2 regions of the Rhizobium sp. MHM7A genome follow, and region 1 is predicted to be linked to the other one. Evidence: riboswitches for the same ligand, from Rfam matches in the RefSeq annotation. Region 1 holds a riboswitch; the other holds the start of a gene.
The links. Region 1 has a riboswitch for S-adenosylmethionine ahead of metA (homoserine O-succinyltransferase). Riboswitches for the same ligand answer to the same signal wherever they lie in the genome.

Region 1 (5,097 bases):
TCCATCGAGAATGCGCGTTATCAGCTCGCAGATTTCCAGCTGCCTTTCGGCTCGTCACGCACAATTTCCAACGTCGCGGAAGGCAAGGTTCGCTTTTCGCTCAAGAGCGGCCGGGCGATCGTGCTTGCCCGACCCTATGATCTTTCCGGAGTCTGATTTTTGGCCCCTCCCATTCTGAAACTCGACGACATCTTCCTGAGCTTTGGCGGCGCGCCGTTGCTGGCGGGTGCTTCCCTGCAGGTCGAGCCCGGCGACAAGATCTGTCTCGTCGGGCGCAACGGCTCGGGAAAATCGACGCTGTTGAAGATCGCCGCCGGTATGGTCGAGGCGCAGTCCGGCGAAGTCTTCCGCCATCCCTCCTCGACGGTGCGTTATCTCGAACAGGCACCGGATTTTGCCGGTTTCAGCACGGTACAGGCCTATGCCGAGGCTGGGCTGGGACCGGGCGACGACCCCTATCGCGTTGCCTATCTCCTGTCGCATCTCGGCCTCACCGGCGAGGAAGATCCGAACACCCTTTCCGGCGGCGAATCGCGCCGGGCCGCGCTTGCCCGCGTGCTGGCGCCGGAGCCCGACATTCTTCTGCTCGACGAGCCGACCAACCATCTCGACCTGCCGACCATCGAATGGCTGGAAGGCGAGCTGCAGAAAACACGCAGCGCCCTGGTGCTGATTTCGCACGACCGTCGTTTCCTCGAAAAGGTTTCGACCGCGACCGTCTGGCTCGACCGCGGCACCTCGCGCCGGCTCGACAGGGGCTTTGCACATTTCGAAGCCTGGCGCGACCAGGTGCTGGAGGCCGAGGAGCTGGAGCAGCACAAGCTCGGCAAGGCAATTGAGCGCGAGGAACACTGGCTGCGCTACGGCGTCACGGCACGGCGCAAACGCAACATGCGCCGGCTTGGCGAGCTGCAGACGATCCGTTCGCAATATCGCGGCCACAAAGGGCCGCAGGGCACGGTCCAGGCGACCGTTTCGGACGCACAGGAATCCGGCAAGCTGGTGATCGAGGCCGAGAAGATCACCAAGAGCTTCGGCGACCGGGCAATCGTCACGCCGTTCTCGATCCGCGTGCACCGCGGCGATTGCATCGGTCTCGTCGGGCCGAACGGCGCCGGCAAGACGACACTCCTGAAGATGTTGACCGGCCAGCTTTCGCCGGACAGCGGCACCATTAAGCTCGGCACCAATCTGGAGATCGCCACCCTCGACCAGAAGCGAGAAGACCTCGACCCCGGGGATACGCTCGCGAACTACCTGACGGACGGGCGCGGCGAAAACCTGCTCGTCAATGGCGAGCAGCGCCATGTCACCGGCTACATGAAGGAATTCCTGTTCCAGCCGGAACAGGCGCGTACGCCCATCAAAAGCCTCTCAGGCGGCGAGCGCGCCCGGCTGATGCTGGCGCGCATCCTCTCCCGCCCGGCAAATCTCCTGATCCTCGACGAACCCACCAACGATCTCGACATCGAGACGCTCGATCTCTTGCAGGAAATTGTCGCCGGTTTTCCCGGCACCGTCATCCTCGTCAGCCACGATCGCGACTTCCTCGACCGCACCGTGACCTCGACGATCGCGCCCGCCGTGCCGGATGCGCCCGACGGTCGATGGATCGAATATGCCGGCGGCTACACGGATATGTTGGCACAGCGCAAAGGCGCGCTCGAAGAGCGCAGGAAGGCCGAGAAGGCGGCGGAGAAGCCGAAGACGCAGGAGACAGCAGCTTCCGGCGGAGGCTCGAAGAGTAAGCTCTCCTTCAAGCAGAAATTCGCGCTTGACAATCTGCCGAAGGAGATCGCCAAAGCCGAAGCCGAGATCGCCAAGCGCGAACTTGTCATGGCCGATCCCAATCTCTTCACGCGCGACCCCGCTGCCTTCAACCGGCTTGCAAGCGAGATGGAAAAGCTGCGCGCCAGCCTGACCAAGATGGAAGAGGAGTGGCTGGAGCTCGAAATGCTGCGGGAAGAGCTGGAAGGCTGAGATTTTCGCACTCAGCCGCTCGCGTCAATCGGTGCGGGCAGGGTCCAGCCGGATGACGCGGCGCTCTGAAGCGCCGGCGCTGGCGCTGGCGCCGGTCCTGGCGGCCTGCTGCTGCGGCTCCTCGGACCTCGAAGGCAGCGCCTGCAGATGCAGCACGCGCGGCTGCAGCGCCTCCAGATAGGTTTCAGAGCGGCCGATATAGATCATGCCGGTTTCGGGCATCGAAGCCAGCACTCGGCACATCGTCTCCTGCCATTCCGGCTCCATGCCCTCAAGCACTTCGTCGAAGATGATCCAGCGCGGGCGTACCAGCAGCAGACGGGCGAAACCGATCGCCTTCTGTTCGTCGCCGTCGAGCAGCTTGTCCCAGCGGGCGCGGGTATCCAGCCGTGCGACGAGAGAGTGCAGGCCGGCCTTTTCGAGGGCCGCCTCGACGGCGGCCTTCTCATAGGCATCGGGACTTTCGGGGAAGGCCAGCGCCTCGCGCAGCGTGCCGCCGGGAACATAGGCGATCTGCGGAACGAACAGCATGTCGTCGACCGGCGGCAAGCCCATCGTGCCGCTGCCGCACGGCCAGAGCCCGGCCATGGCCTGGAACAGCAGCTTTCGGTTGACGCTATGATCGCCGTTGATCATGATTTTCTCGCCGGCCTTGATCACGACATCGGTTTCGCGCAGGCGAAAACCGCCGCATTCCTCGATGTCTTCGCCGATCTTGGCATTGATCACTACATCCTTCATCGTCAGCGTGTCGGATGCGGTGTTCTCATAGGCAATGCTGCCCTTCAGATCGAAGTCCTCGTCCATATCGAGCAATGCCTGGCGGAAGTCGGTAACGCGCATCAGCGTGGCACGCCATTCGGCGATCGGGCCGAAATTGGCGACATACCAGCGCAGCGCCGTATTGACCTGGTTGAAGGCGCCGACCGACATCATCAGCTGGCCGAGGGTGAGGCCGCCGGAGAAATATGCCGGGGCTGCAACGATGATCGGGATGACGATCACCAGCCAGCCGTAGCCGGCCGAAACCCAGGTGAGGTTGGTGTTGGCCATGGCAAGTCGCCTGACGACCCGCAGCACCGAGCTGATATCGGTGTTGATGCGCCGGCGCTCGTTCTCTTCGCCCCGCGCGACGGTGATGGCTGGCATGTTCTCATTGGCATGCATCAGCGTGAAACGGAGTTCGGCCTCTTTCGAGAACCGGTCGGCATTGAGCTTGACCAGCTTGCGGCCGACAACCTGGCTCAGCACCGAGGCGGAAGCGGCATAGAAAATCGCTGCCCAGACCATATATCCAGGAATGGAGAAACTGTGGCCACTGATGCGGAAGACGAAGCCGCTCGACAGCTCCCAAAGCACGCCGATGAAACTCACCAGAAGAATGGTCGACTGTAAGAGGCCGAGGACCAGGCCAGTGGTGCTTTCAGCAAGATTGCGGGAATCCTCGTGCAGGCGCTGGTCCGGGTTGACGCCGATCAGGCCGCTGGAGGCGAGCCGCAGCGCCCGCTTACGCTTCAGCCACTGGTCGACGAGATCGCGCGACAGGCCCTCACGCATATAGAGCGCCGTCATCTGGTTCAGCCAGGCCTGCAGCACGTTGAGCAGCAGCAGCGTGCCGGCGATCATCGCGAAGATTTCGAGCTGGTGGAAGAATTCGCCGAGATCCCGGCGCTCGAGCGAATCGTAGAAGGGGGCGTTCCACTCGTTGAGGATGACCTGGCCATAAGCCGTCGCCAGGATGACGAGGATCAGCACGGTGGCCAAAAACAGCACCTTGCCACGCACTTCAGAATTCCAGAATGCCGAGAACATTACTCCGAGGCGATATGTCAGGCTGAAATCGTAACCAACCCTGTCTTGCCTCCTGGCGCTCGGCCTCCCCTCGATCTTATCTGCCATCATGCTTTTCCAACAACGCCCATGCTGTCATTATTAACATGGTGGCGTTAGCGGTCTATCAACAGATTCTATCAGTCATTAAACTGTGATGATGCTTGCGCGGGCCGCTCTCGCATGCATTCGGCAGTTGATTCGCGGCTCAACTGGGACTAATTAAGGCACTCCGTGGTGATTTGGCCGGCCGGCTTGCAGCCACGTTAAAAAAGTCGCTAAAGGGCCGCGTGCGGACCGGTAGCGATTTTTTGTCGCCGCCGGTTTTTTATTTTTGATCGAGTGACCTCAATGCCCATCAAGATCCCCGATACTCTGCCCGCCTTCGAAACCCTGGTTCAGGAAGGTGTGCGGGTGATGACCGAGACGATGGCGATCCGTCAGGATATAAGACCGTTGCAGATCGGCCTGCTCAACCTGATGCCCAACAAGATCAAGACAGAACTGCAGATGGCCCGCCTCGTCGGCGCTTCGCCGCTGCAGGTGGAGCTGTCGCTCATCCGCATCGGCGGGCACAAGGCGAAGAACACGTCCGAAGATCACCTGCTCGCCTTCTACCAGACCTGGGAAGAGGTAAAGCAGCGCAAGTTCGACGGTTTCATCATCACCGGGGCGCCGATCGAGCTTCTGCCCTATGAGGACGTTACCTATTGGGGAGAGATGCAGGAGATCTTCAATTGGACGGAGACCAACGTCCATTCGACGATGAACGTCTGCTGGGGCGCTATGGCGGCGATCTATCACTTCCACGGCGTTCCGAAATACGAGCTGAAGGAAAAGGCCTTCGGGGTCTACCGCCACCGGAACCTCAAACCTTCCTCCATCTATCTGAACGGCTTTTCCGACAACTTCGAGGTGCCGGTGTCCCGATGGACCGAGGTACGCCGCGAAGATATCGAAAAATCCGAAAGCCTGGAAATCCTGATGGAGTCCAGCGAGATGGGCGTATGCCTCGTGCACGAAAAGAGGGGCCGTCGGCTCTACATGTTCAACCACGTCGAATATGACTCCACCTCGCTTTCCGACGAGTATTTCCGCGATGTGGATGCCGGCGTGCCGATCAAGATGCCGCACAATTACTTCCCGCATAATGACCCATCGCTTGCGCCGCAGAACCGCTGGCGCAGCCATGCGCATCTGCTGTTCGGCAATTGGATCAACGAGATCTATCAGACGACGCCCTACGATCTCGAAGAGATTGGTATGGATCTCTGAGCGTCGCTGGCC
Region 2 (5,097 bases), on a different contig from region 1:
CCTCGGCCAGTTCGATTTCGCCGGCGATGATCATGTCGTCCCCTTTCAGGTGGAGGGTCTGGATGTGCGCGGTCGCGCCGTCCAGCTCGGGCCCATGCTCGATGCCATTCTCGAGCGCCATCACTATCCCGCGCCCGTCGCCCGGCTGCTTGCCGAAGTGGTCGTGCTGACGGTGCTGCTCGGCACCTCGCTGAAGTTCGACGGCAAGTTCACTGTGCAGACCAAGGGCGACGGCCCGGTCGATCTCCTCGTCGCCGATTTCTCGACGCCTGACAACGTCCGTGCTTATGCCCGTTTTGACCGGTCGCTGCTCGACAAGGCCGTCGCATCAGGCGAGACCGAGCCGGAGCAGTTGCTCGGCAAGGGCGTGCTCGCCTTCACCATCGATCAAGGCAAGTTCGCTCAACCCTATCAGGGCATCGTCGCGCTCGATGGCACCTCGCTCGAAGAGATTGCCGGTGTCTATTTCCGCCAGTCGGAGCAGATCCCGACGCGCGTGCGCCTGGCTGCGGCCGAACTCTTGGACCGTGACGACGCCGGCAAGCCGCGCCATCGCTGGCGCGCCGGCGGTCTCGTCGCCCAGTTCCTGCCGGAGGCGCCGGAGCGCATGCGCCACCCCGATCTCCACGGCGGTGACGGCGACAACGGCGACCGCCCCCATGGCGAGGACGACGCCTGGGTCGAAGCGCGTTCGCTTGTCGAGACCATCGACGCCGATGAGTTGACGGATCCGCAGGTCGGCACAGAACGGCTCTTGTTCCGCCTGTTCCACGAGCGCGGCGTGCGCGTCTACGAACCGCGCGCCGTCTTCGACCGCTGCAGCTGTTCGCGGGAAAAGATCGGTAACGTGCTGAAGGGCTTCACCGCCGAGGAGATCGAGGCCAGCCAGGAAAATGGCGAAATCGCCGTGACCTGCGAATTCTGCTCGACCACCTATCGCTTCCAGGCGGCCGAGCTTCAGCCGGCGGAATAACATCGGTCGCGCGCAGCGCGCGAAAAAAATGGCATTGCAGCGGCACCGTGGCTCGACTTTCGGTAGTTACTGTGCGCCTATTCCCCAACTGGTACTTTGGGGTGGGCCTTATGCGCTTTTTATATTTCGTACTCGCATTAACGGCTGCGATGCCACGAATTGGCTTGGCTGACGAGACAAACCAATGGAAAGAGATCGGCGATTGGAGCGTGGCTGTCGATCCGACCTTAGACAATGGCTGTTTTGTTCTGACTTCCTTTGATGACGACACCATTTTTCGTCTTGGTTTCAATCTCCGGAAAAAGGACAACCCTTTTTACATCATGCTCGGAAATCCAAACTGGAAATCCCTGGAGAAAGGGAAGCGCTATCCCCTCGAACTCTCGTTAGGCGAGTATAAATGGACGGCTGATGCGACAGGTCTGGATCTCCCTGGCTTCAAATCATTATGGATTGATTCCAAGGATCCTGACTTGATTGCGGAGTTTGCGGGTAAACTGAGTTTCCGCGCCAGCTTTAGAGGAAAGCAGATTGTAGCCCTCGGTCTGAAAGATTCCGCCAGGGCAGCGGATGAGTTGCTCGCCTGCCAAAAGGCGGTAAACGATGCGGTCGCAAAACAGCCAGCACCGCCGCAATCTAAAGATCCGTTCGAAGCAAAGCCAGGTACTCAGGCCTCGGATCCTTTCGATCTTTAGTAGATTGATAATTGGGCAAGCCTGGGATCCACGGCTGTGCGACCAGATCGATCTTGCATCCCCCAGGTATTGGTCGGCGCCGGCACGCGGATGAAGGGGCAAGGCTCCGCAATCTGGGTCGCACGTCCACCAGAACGTTCTGCTACTTTGCAGTGATGAGTAGCATTTTCTACGCTACGCGTTCAATTAAGCACGCGTAGCAGACCCGGCGAATCCAGCGAGAAGGCGGGGATGTCGACGTCGAACAGCTCGCCTTCATCCGTTTCCATCTGGTAATGGCCGAACATCAGCCCTGACGGCGTGTCGAGCGGGCAGCCGGAAGAATATTCATAGGTGTCGCCCGGGCTGAGCCGCGGCTGTTCGCCGACGACCCCCGGACCGGTCACCTCGTCCACCTGTCCGTTCTGGTCGGTGATGTTCCAGTAGCGGTTGACCAGGCGGACAGCGACGCCGGAATTGTTGCTGATAACAATCCGGTAACCCCAGACATAGCGATCGTCTTCCGGATCGGATTGCTCCTCCAGATAGAACGGTTCGACCACGACTTCGATATCTCTTGTGAGGGCGCGATACATGCCTTGCACCTTAGTCAAGATATGTTACCCGTATCTTATAAGAAGGGCCTGCCCGTCAAGAAACGGAACGTTGATCAGCGGTCAAATGCTCATGATCGAATGGTTTTCGATCGTTAAGCCTAATTGCCAGCGTTAATTTTACTTCGCAACGCCGGCGCGGGTGAACTTGTTCCCGCAGATGGGCGGCCGGATTTGCATGAAGCCCGGCCGCCATTGTCGTCGGTCAGCCCGAGACCTTGGCGAGTGCCCGCGCGAAATCCTCGATCAGGTCTTCCGTGTCCTCGATGCCGGCCGAAAGGCGCACTGTGCCCGGAGAAATGCCGAGTTCGGCACGCGCTTCTTCCGTCAGGTTCTTGTGCGTCGTCGTCGCCGGATGGGTGATCAGGCTCTTGCTGTCGCCGAGATTGTTGGAAATCTTGATGATCTCGAGCGCATTCTGCAGGGCGAAGGCAGCTTCCTTGCCGCCTTTCAGCTCGAAGGCAACAAGCGTCGAGCCGCCGGTCATCTGACTGGCGATGATGTCGGCCTGCGGGTGATCCTCGCGCCCGGGATAGATCACCTTGGCAATCTTGTTTTGGTCGGCCAGGAAGTCGGCGATCCTTGCTGCATTCTCAGTCTGCTGTTTCACCCGCAGCGGCAGCGTCTCGATGCCCTTCAGAAGTGTCCAGGCATTGAATGGCGACATGGCCGGGCCTGTGTGGCGGAAGTAGTCGTGCAGGTTCTCGTCGATCCACGCCTTGTCGGCGAGCACCACGCCGCCCAGGCACCGGCCCTGGCCGTCGATATGCTTGGTGGCGGAATAGACGACGATATGGGCGCCGAGTTCGAGCGGCTTTTGGAAGAGCGGCGTTGCGAAGACGTTGTCGACCACCACCTTGGCGCCGATCTGATTGGCGAGTCTGGCGACGCCTGATATGTCGATCACCTCGAGCGTCGGGTTGGTCGGGCTTTCCAGGAAGAACACCTTGGTGTTCGGCCGGATGGCCTTCTCCCAGTTGGCGAGATCGCGGCCGTCGACCAGCGTGCATTCGATCCCGTATTTCGGTGCCAGCGTTTCCACCACCCAGCGGCAGGAGCCGAACAGAGCGCGGGCGGCGACGATATGGTCGCCCGCCTTGACCTGGCAGAGGACGGCGGCGGTGACGGCCGCCATGCCGGAAGCGGTGGCGCGGGCGTCTTCGGCGCCTTCCAATGCGCACATGCGCTTTTCGAACATGTCGTTGGTCGGGCTGCCGTAGCGGGCGTAGATGAAGCCGTCCGTTTCGCCCTTGAAGCGGGCTTCGGCCGCTTCCGACGTCTCATAGACGAAACCCTGCGTGAGATAGATTGCCTCGGACGTTTCGCCATATTGCGAACGCAGCGTGCCGCCATGGACGAGTTGGGTTGCCGGGCGCCAGGTCTTGCTCATGCCATCACCTTCACATAACAAAAAAACCGGCCGCAAAAGCAGACCGGTTTCATAACCCGGTCTTTTTAGCCACTTGTTTAACGTGGCTGCAAGCCGACCGGCCAAATCACCACGGGATAATTCTGCAATACTGCTGTTAGCTGCTTGCGTCAATTCCCCGAGTTTGGTTTTGTCGGCGCAAAAGATGGATGGGGCATGATGGCTCGCGACACTGGAATTCTGGCGGACCGCGCGATTTCGGCGCTGTTTGAAACGGGGCGTCTTATCTCCGAGCGGGAGCTGGACCGCGATCAGATCCAGCCGGCAAGCCTCGACCTTCGCTTGGGCGCAAAGGCCTTTCGAGTGCGCGCCTCGTTCATGCCCGGCCCCTCGCATCTGGTGTCGGACAAGCTCGACCGGCTGAGCCTGCACGTGATCGACCTTTCCCAGGGCGCGGTGCTCGAAACCGGCTGTGTCTATATCGTGCCATTGATGGAGAGCCTGGCGCTGCCGGCCGACATGTCGGCCTCGGCGAATCCGAAGAGCTCGACCGGAAGGCTCGACATCTTCACCCGCGTCATCACCGACTACGCCCAGGAATTCGACAAGATACCGTCAGGTTATTCCGGGCCGCTCTATCTGGAAATCAGCCCGCGCACCTTCCCGATCGTCGTGCGCCGCGGCTCGCGCCTCTCGCAGATCCGATTCCGCGTCGGCCAGTCCGTGCTCGGGGAGCCGGAACTTCTGAAGCTGCATGAAAGCGAGACGCTCGTCGCTAGCAAGCAGCCGAACGTCTCCGGCGGCGGCATCGCGCTTTCGATCGATCTCTCCGGCGACAAGGACGGCCTGATCGGCTATCGCGGCAAACACCACACCGCCGTCGTCGATGTCGACGAAAAGGACCAGCACGACATCTTCGATTTCTGGGAGCCGCTTTACAGCCGCGGTCGCAACGAACTGATCCTCGATCCCGACGAATTCTATATCCTCGTCTCGCGTGAGGCCGTGCATGTGCCGCCGGATTATGCCGCCGAGATGACCCCCTTCGATCCGCTGGTCGGCGAATTCCGCGTCCATTATGCCGGCTTCTTCGATCCGGGCTTCGGCCACGCGCCGGCCGGCGGTCGCGGCAGCCGCGCCGTCCTGGAAGTGCGCAGCCACGAAGTGCCCTTCATCCTCGAAGACGGCCAGATCGTCGGCCGCCTCGTCTACGAGCACATGCAGGAAAAACCCACCAGCCTCTACGGCTCCGGTCTCGGCTCCAACTACCAGGCCCAGGGCCTCAAGCTCTCGAAGCACTTCCGCATCTGACGCCTGCCGGAGGGTCGCGACTTGACAGCGGCCCCCATCTGTTGGAAATCTCAGCGCATCGCGGGTGTAGCTCAATGGTAGAGCAGCAGCTTCCCAAGCTGAATACGAGGGTTCGATTCCCTTCACCCGCTCCAATTTCCCAGTGATGCGATTAAA

Region 2: another riboswitch for S-adenosylmethionine. It lies ahead of FFR93_RS27085 (O-succinylhomoserine sulfhydrylase); the one in region 1 lies ahead of metA (homoserine O-succinyltransferase).

What each region holds. Positions count from the first base shown of each region.
Region 1 is NZ_VCHT01000015.1:4,777-9,873, forward strand. It holds gene FFR93_RS32395 (thiamine diphosphokinase) at 1-156, shown strand, start outside; gene FFR93_RS32400 (ABC-F family ATP-binding cassette domain-containing protein) at 160-1,980, shown strand; gene FFR93_RS32405 (ABC transporter ATP-binding protein/permease) at 2,005-3,879, opposite strand; SAM riboswitch at 4,035-4,112, shown strand; gene metA (homoserine O-succinyltransferase) at 4,162-5,085, shown strand.
Region 2 is NZ_VCHT01000010.1:71,496-76,592, forward strand. It holds gene FFR93_RS27070 (Hsp33 family molecular chaperone) at 1-973, shown strand, start outside; gene FFR93_RS27075 (hypothetical protein) at 1,084-1,668, shown strand; gene apaG (Co2+/Mg2+ efflux protein ApaG) at 1,851-2,243, opposite strand; gene FFR93_RS27085 (O-succinylhomoserine sulfhydrylase) at 2,467-3,651, opposite strand; SAM riboswitch at 3,696-3,774, opposite strand; gene FFR93_RS27090 (2'-deoxycytidine 5'-triphosphate deaminase) at 3,847-4,941, shown strand; tRNA gene FFR93_RS27095 (tRNA-Gly) at 5,002-5,075, shown strand.